Piscinibacter gummiphilus: one gene and its partner. The protein of the gene in region 2 interacts with the protein of the main gene of each other region in a pairwise test. Links are inferred from orthologs where the notes say so. Each region holds a gene or a part of one and is shown on either strand. Other genes may lie near its edges.

Evidence for each region. Proteins that work in one complex are often made in the same cells at the same time.
Region 1: the proteins of dnaQ (region 2) and dnaE interact in binary tests that used the Escherichia coli proteins (3 or more experiments, as listed by UniProt). The link is inferred for Piscinibacter gummiphilus from one-to-one orthologs.

What each region holds. Positions count from the first base shown.
Region 1 is NZ_CP015118.1:1,794,222-1,798,430, forward strand. What follows is about bases 51-4,082. They hold dnaE (DNA polymerase III subunit alpha), read left to right. Parts: upstream 51-378; coding sequence 379-3,882; downstream 3,883-4,082. Other genes in these bases: A4W93_RS08120 (sulfurtransferase), read right to left, coding at 51-327; A4W93_RS08130 (hypothetical protein), read left to right, coding at 4,022-4,082. Also shown: more of A4W93_RS08120, read right to left, coding at 1-50; more of A4W93_RS08130, read left to right, coding at 4,083-4,209. UniProt on the Escherichia coli protein: DNA polymerase III is a complex, multichain enzyme responsible for most of the replicative synthesis in bacteria. This DNA polymerase also exhibits 3' to 5' exonuclease activity. The alpha chain is the DNA polymerase catalytic subunit.
Region 2 is NZ_CP015118.1:2,780,049-2,783,218, reverse strand. What follows is about bases 76-3,068. They hold dnaQ (DNA polymerase III subunit epsilon), read right to left. Parts: upstream 1,930-3,068; coding sequence 1,222-1,929; downstream 76-1,221. Other genes in these bases: ilvD (dihydroxy-acid dehydratase), read left to right, coding at 2,884-3,068; lgt (prolipoprotein diacylglyceryl transferase), read right to left, coding at 1,926-2,735; A4W93_RS12420 (alpha/beta fold hydrolase), read right to left, coding at 76-860. Also shown: more of A4W93_RS12420, read right to left, coding at 1-75; more of ilvD, read left to right, coding at 3,069-3,170. UniProt on the Escherichia coli protein: DNA polymerase III is a complex, multichain enzyme responsible for most of the replicative synthesis in bacteria. The epsilon subunit contain the editing function and is a proofreading 3'-5' exonuclease.

The sequences.
Region 1 (4,209 bases), 990 kb from region 2 along the record:
ACGGCCCGCCGACGGCTTCACGTGCGGGTGGTTCATGCGGATGATCTCGCGCTTGACCTTCACGAGCAGCTTGCCGAATGGCACGGTGGCCGACCAGCTCTCCTTCGGTTCGAGCGGTGCGAAGCGCGGGTCGGTGCGCAGTTCGCCCACGAACGCGCGCACGTCGTCGGGCGCGCCGGCGAGGAAGAGGTTGATGCCTTCTTCCGCGAGCAGCACGGTGCCCTTGAGCGAACGAGCCGCGGCTTGTGAGCGGATGCTCTCGCGGAGCGCCTGTGTGTCCGTGAGCGGCACGAACAGGTAGGACGAGATGTTGAGGACGGGGGGCAGGTTCGGTTCCACCCGCGCATTTTACGGAACCCACCTCTCTAGAATGTCGGGATGGCGTTTGTTCACCTCCGTTCCCACACCGAATTCTCCGTCGTCGACGGCACCCTGCGCATCGACGAACTCGTCGACGCCGCCGCCGGCGACGGCCAGGCCGCCCTCGCGATCACCGACCTGTCGAACCTGTTCGGCGGGGTCAAGTTCTACAAGGAAGCCCGCAAGGCGGGCGTCAAGCCCGTGCTGGGCGCCGACGTCTGGCTCGAGCCCGACACCGCCGCCGGCGAGAAGCTGCCCAGCCGCCTGCTGCTGCTGGCGCAGAACCGCAACGGCTACCTGAACCTCTGCGAGATCCTGTCCCGCGCGTGGATCCAGGACGTGCAGCAGGGCCGCGCGTGGGTGCGCTGGGAGTCGCTCGCCGCACTCGGCAGCGACCTGATCGTGCTGTCCGGAGCCGACCTGGGCGCCGTGGGCCAGGCCCTGCTCGCGAACGACACCGAACGTGCGAAGGCCATCGCCACGCGCCTGTCCGACCTGTTCCCCCAGCGCTTCTACATCGAGCTGCAGCGTGCCGGCCTGCCGGGCCACGAGCCGCACGTGCGCGCCGCGGTGCCGCTGGCGGCCGAACTCGGCCTGCCGGTCGTGGCCACGCACCCGCTGCAGTTCCAGACGCCGGAGGACTTCGAGGCCCACGAGGCCCGCACCTGCATCGCCGAGGGCGAGACGCTCACGAACCCGCGCCGCGTCAAGAAGTTCACGCGCGACCAGCACTTCAAGACGCAGGCCGAGATGGAGGCGCTGTTCGCGGACGTGCCCACGGCCATCCGGAACACCGTCGAGATCGCCAAGCGCTGCAGCCTGACGCTCGTGCTCGGCAAGCCGCGCCTGCCGGACTTCCCGGTGCCCGAGGTCGAGGGCCGCCTGATGGAGCCGGAAGAGTACTTCCGCTACGTCTCGCACGAGGGCCTGAAGGAGCGGATGATCCACCTGTTCCCGGACCCCGCCAAACGCGAGGCCGAGAACCCCCGGTATGTCGAGCGGCTCGACTTCGAGATCAACACGATCCTGAAGATGGGCTTCCCCGGCTACTTCCTGATCGTGGCGGACTTCATCATCTGGGCGAAAGGCCACGGTTGTCCCGTGGGGCCGGGCCGGGGTTCCGGCGCCGGCTCGCTCGTGGCCTACGCGCTCAAGATCACCGACCTCGACCCGCTGCGCTACAACCTGCTGTTCGAACGCTTCCTGAACCCGGAGCGGGTGTCGATGCCCGACTTCGACATCGACTTCTGCCAGGGCAACCGCGACCGCGTCATCGACTACGTGAAGGACAAGTACGGCCGCGAGGCCGTCAGCCAGATCGCCACGTTCGGCACCATGGCGGCGAAGGCCGCGCTGCGGGACGTGGGCCGCGTGCTCGGCATGGGCTACGGCCACGTCGACGGTGTCGCGAAGCTCGTGCCGGCGCCGCCCGGCAAGACCGTGACGCTCAAGCGCCCCGGCGACAAGCCCGACCCCGGCATCATCTACGCGCGCACCGAGGCGCCCGAGATCGAGCAGCGCGAGAAGAACGAGGAAGAGGTCGCCGAACTGCTGGCGCTGGCCGAACGCGTCGAGGGCATGGTGCGCAACATCGGCATGCACGCGGGGGGCGTGCTGATCGCCCCGGGCAAGATCACCGACTTCTGCCCGCTCTACATGCAGCCCGGCAGCGACAGCGCCGTGAGCCAGTACGACAAGGACGACGTGGAGGCCATCGGCCTCGTGAAGTTCGACTTCCTGGGCCTCGCCACGCTGACCATCCTCGAACTCGCGAAGGACTACATCCGCGCGCGCCGGCCCAAGCAGGAGAACTTCGCGTTCGAGAACATCCCGCTGAACGACCGCGCGTCGTACCAGCTGATGAGCGAGGGCAAGACGGTCGCCGTGTTCCAGCTGGAATCGTCCGGCATGCAGCGCATGCTGAAGGATGCGAAGCCCAGCGTGTTCGAGGACATCATCGCGCTGGTGGCGCTGTACCGCCCGGGCCCGATGGACCTGATCCCGAGCTTCTGCGCCCGCAAGCACGGGCGCGAGGAGGTCGAGTACCCGCACCCGCTGATGAAGTCGGTGCTGGAGGAGACCTACGGCATCATGGTCTACCAGGAGCAGGTGATGCAGGTGGCCCAGATCGTCGGGGGCTACTCGCTCGGCGGCGCCGACCTGCTGCGCCGCGCGATGGGCAAGAAGAAGCTCGAGGAGATGGTGGCGCACCGCGCGACCTTCGCCGAGGGCGCGGGCAAGCAGGGCATCGAGGAGCCCAAGGCCAACGAGATCTTCGACCTGATGGAGAAGTTCGCGGGCTACGGCTTCAACAAATCGCACGCCGCGGCCTACGCGCTGCTCGCGTACCACACCGCGTACCTGAAGGCGCACTACCTCGCCGAATTCACCGCGGCCAACATGAGCGTCGCGCTCGACGACACCGACAAGCTCAAGATCTTCCACGACGACGCCGTCAAGCTCGGTCTCACGTTCGAGCCGCCCAACATCAACACCTGCAACTACCGCTTCGAACCGGTGGCCGACAAGGTGGTGCGCTACGGCCTCGGGGCCGTGAAGGGCACGGGCCAGAGCGCGGTCGAGGCCATCATCGAGGCCCGCGCCGAAGGCGGTCCGTTCAAGAGCATCTTCGACTTCGCCGCGCGCGTGGACCGCAGCCGCATCAACAAGCGCACCGTCGAGGCGCTCATCAAGGCCGGCGCGTTCGACCTGCTGCACCCGGAGCGCTCCCAGGTCGTCGCGAGCATCGGCCTCGCGTTCGAATACGCCGACACCCAGGCCGCGCACGCGGACCAGGGCGGCCTGTTCGACTTCGACGACTCGCACGGCGCGTCCACCACCGAACCCGACCTCGTCGAGGCCAAGCCGTGGAGCATCAAGGAGCGGCTGAGCCTCGAGAAGATCGCGCTCGGCTTCTACCTGTCGGGCCACCTGTTCGACCAGAGCGGATCCGAGGTGCGCAAGTTCGCGCGCCGCGAGATCGCCGACCTGATCGACACGCGCGAGCCGCAGGTGCTCGCGGGCATCGTGGGTGACCTGCGCGTCATCAACGGCCAGCGTGGCCGTGTCGCGATCTTCAAGCTCGACGACAAGAGCGAGATGATCGAGGCGGTGGCCAACGAGGAACTGCTCAACGCGAACAAGGACCTGCTGAAGGACGACGAGCTGATCATCGTGCTCGGCAAGGCGCAGCCCGACCGCTTCTCGGGCGGCATGCGCCTGAACGTGCAGCAGGTGTGGGACCTGCCCACCGCGCGGTGCCGCTTCGGCAAGTACCTGCGCGTCGAGGTCAACGGCAGCGTGCCGCCGGTGACCGAGGTGCTGCGCGACCACCCGAGCCGGCGCGTGGAAACGGAAGAGGGCACCGTGACGCAGGGCCTGCCGGTGCGGCTCGTGCTGCACCGCGAGGGCGCGTCCGGCGAACTGGACCTCGGGGACGAGGGGCGGTTCTATCCGTCGGATGCGGCGCTCGAGCGGTGGCTCGAGGGCAGCCACGGAAAGTCCACCGTCGTCTACGACTGAACTGGCCGCACGTGCACAGTGCACACGTCGGCTGACGACTGTGCACATTGTGAAAGTGATTGAAAGCACGTCATCGCCCCCCGAACTCTTGCCGTTGTGGAGGTGTCGTACCTGACATGAAGTTGAAGGAGAAAACCGAATGATGAAGAAGATCCTGATGGCCGCCGGCCTGGCCGCGGTCAGCCTGCACAGCATGGCGAGTCCCAACGTGGGTGTGTCCGTGAGCGTCGGCCAGCCGGGCTTCTACGGCCGCATCGACATCGGCAACGCGCCGCCCGCCGCGGTGATCTACCCGCAGCCCGTGATCATCCAGCAGCCGCCGGTCAT
Region 2 (3,170 bases):
GCCGACGAACGGCCGGCCGCGTCGATGGGCACCACCTGGTCGTCGTCGCCGTGGATCACCAGCGTGGGCACGTCGAACTTCTTCAGGTCTTCGGTGAAGTCCGTCTCCGAGAAGGCCTTGATGCAGTCGTACGTGTTCTTGTGGCCGCCCTGCATGCCCTGCATCCAGAACGAATCCACCATGCCCTGCGAGCGCTTCGCGCCCGGACGGTTGAAGCCGAAGAACGGGCCGCCGGCGATGTCGAGGTACAGCTGCGAGCGGTCGGCGATGGAACCGGCGCGGATGCCGTCGAACACCTCGATCGGCAGGCCGCCCGGGTTCGCGGCGGTCTTGAGCATCAGCGGCGGCACCGAGCTCACGAGCACGGCCTTGGCCACGCGCTTGGTGCCGTGGCGGCCGATGTAGCGCGCCACTTCACCGCCCCCCGTCGAGAAGCCCACGAGCACGGCGTTCTTGACGTCGAGGTGGTTCAGCAGGCCCGCGAGGTCGTCCGCGTACGTGTTCATCTCGTTGCCGTTCCACGGCTGGCTCGAGCGGCCATGGCCGCGGCGGTCATGGGCGATCACGCGGTAGCCCTTCGACGCGAGGAACAGCATCTGCGATTCCCAGCTGTCCGACGACAGCGGCCAGCCGTGGCTGAAGACGATGGGCTGGCCGGCACCCCAGTCCTTGAAGTAGAGCTGCGTGCCGTCGGGGGTGGTGAAATAGTTGGACATGGTGGGGGCTCCGTGAGCGGGGTGGGCGGGTTTGGAGGGGGTCTTGGTCGCGGCATCGGCCACCGCGGGAAGGACGAGCGAGGCGGCCGCGCCGGCACTGCCGATCAACAGATGGCGGCGCGCGAGGTCGGACGGGTCGGACATGAGAACTCCTTGGGATCGGGGACACGGTGTGTTCCTGGAGGAGAAGTCTCGCGGCGGCCCGCTCATGGCACACCCCTTGGAGGAAGGCCCCATCGCTCGGGCGTCGGCCCTCCCGGGCCCTACTGCGAATGGGGGAGCCCGTACGCCCCCCTGTGTTCGCGTGAATGCGCACACGGAACGACGCCGGAAAAGAAAAAGGCCCCGGAGTCTTTCGACTCCGGGGCCTTGTCTGGTGGGTGGTACAGGGATTGAACCTGTGACCCCTGCCGTGTGAAGGCAGTGCTCTACCGCTGAGCTAACCACCCAAGAATCTGGGCTTCCACCGGTCTGCTGCGACTGCTGTCGTGTGCAGAGCCTCAGATTATGCCACAAGCAAATGCCACTTTGTCTTCCCGTTTGAACTTTTATCGAGATCTTTCAGCACGCCCTCGTGTGCCTCGGTCTCGGACTCGGTGGCGAGCACCACCGGCAGCGTGAACTGCGTGAGGTCGACGGCGGCGACGACCACCTCGCCCGGCCCTGCCGCATCGCCCGCATCGATGACGAGCGAGTCCTGCCCGCGGGTCATGCGGATGTAGACCTCGGCCAGCAGCCCCGCGTCGAGCAAGGCGCCGTGCAGCGTGCGGTTCGTGTTGTCGACCTCGAGGCGCTTGCACAGCGCATCGAGCGAGTTCGACTTGCCCGGGAACATCTCGCGCGCCATGGTCAGGCTGTCGGTGATGTTCGCCACGTGCTCGGGGAACTTGGGCAGGCCCAGGCGCGCCAGTTCGGCGTTCAGGAAGCCCACGTCGAACCCGGCGTTGTGGATGATGATCTCGGCGCCGGAGAGGTACGCCATGAGCTCGTCCGAGACGGCCGAGAACAGCGGCTTGTCGGCGAGGAACTCGTCGGTCAGGCCGTGGATCTTGACGGCGTCCTCGTGGTTCTTGCGCTCGGGGTTCAGGTAGAAGTGGAGGTTCTCGCCGGTGAGCCGGCGGTTGACCATCTCCACGCACCCGATCTCGATGATGCGGTCGCCGGACTCGGGGCTCAGGCCCGTGGTTTCGGTGTCGAGGAAGATCTGCCTCATGCCGCGGCTCCCTGCACCTGCGGGCGGCTGGCCCAGGCCCACATCACGGCGCCCGCGAGGATCATCGGCACGCACAGCCACTGGCCCATGCTCAGGCCGAGCTGGAGCAGCCCGAGGAAGTCGTCCGGCTGACGGAAGTATTCGGCGACGAAGCGGCAGATGCCGTAGCCCACGAGGAACGCGCCCGACACCTGGCCGCGCTGGCGCGGCTTGCTGGCATACCACCACAGCAGCACGAACAGCAGCAGGCCCTCGAGCAGGAACTGGTAGATCTGGGACGGGTGGCGCGCGACGCTGTCGACGCGCGGGAACACCATCGCCCACGGCAGCGACTCGGGCGCGGGACGGCCCACCAGCTCGCCATTGATGAAGTTGCCGATGCGGCCCGACGCGAGGCCGGTGGGCACGCACGGCGCGATCAGATCCCACACCTCGAGCACCGGGCGCTTGCGCGTGAGCGCGAAGACGGCCATCGCGGTGATCACGCCGATCAACCCGCCATGGAAGGACATGCCGCCCTTCCACACCGCGAAGATCTCGGTGAAGTGGCTGGCGTAGTAGCTCGCCTTGTAGAAGAGCACGTAGCCGAGCCGCCCGCCGATCACGACCCCGAGCACGCCGTAGAACAGCAGGTCCTCCACGTCGCGGCGGGTCCAGCCCTTCGACGCGAACTGCGGCTGCTTCACGCGCAGCGACGCCAGCCAGAGGAACAGCCCGAAGGCCACGAGGTAGGTCAGCCCGTACCAGTGGATGGCCACGGGGCCGAGTTTCAAGGCGACAGGATCGATTTCGGGGTGAACGAGCATGGGCGGCAGGAGGTTGCAGCGGGTACGACGAGGGCGAACGATAGCTCAATTGGCGGAACGCGCCCCCGCGACGCCCCGAAGCGTATATTCGACGGGGATTCCCGGAAGCCCCGATACTGGGCCTCCCAGCCGTTGCCAGGAGACTCCGATGAGCGAGATCAACCGCCGTTCGAAGAACATCACCGAGGGCGTGGCGCGTGCGCCGAACCGCTCGATGTACTACGCCCTCGGCTACCAGGAAGGCGACTTCAAGAAACCGATGGTCGGGGTCGCCAACGGGCACTCCACCATCACGCCCTGCAACGCCGGCCTGCAGCGCCTGGCCGATGCGGCAGTGGCCGGCATCGAGGCGGCGGGCGGCAACGCCCAGATCTTCGGCACCCCCACCATCAGCGACGGCATGGCGATGGGCACCGAGGGCATGAAGTACAGCCT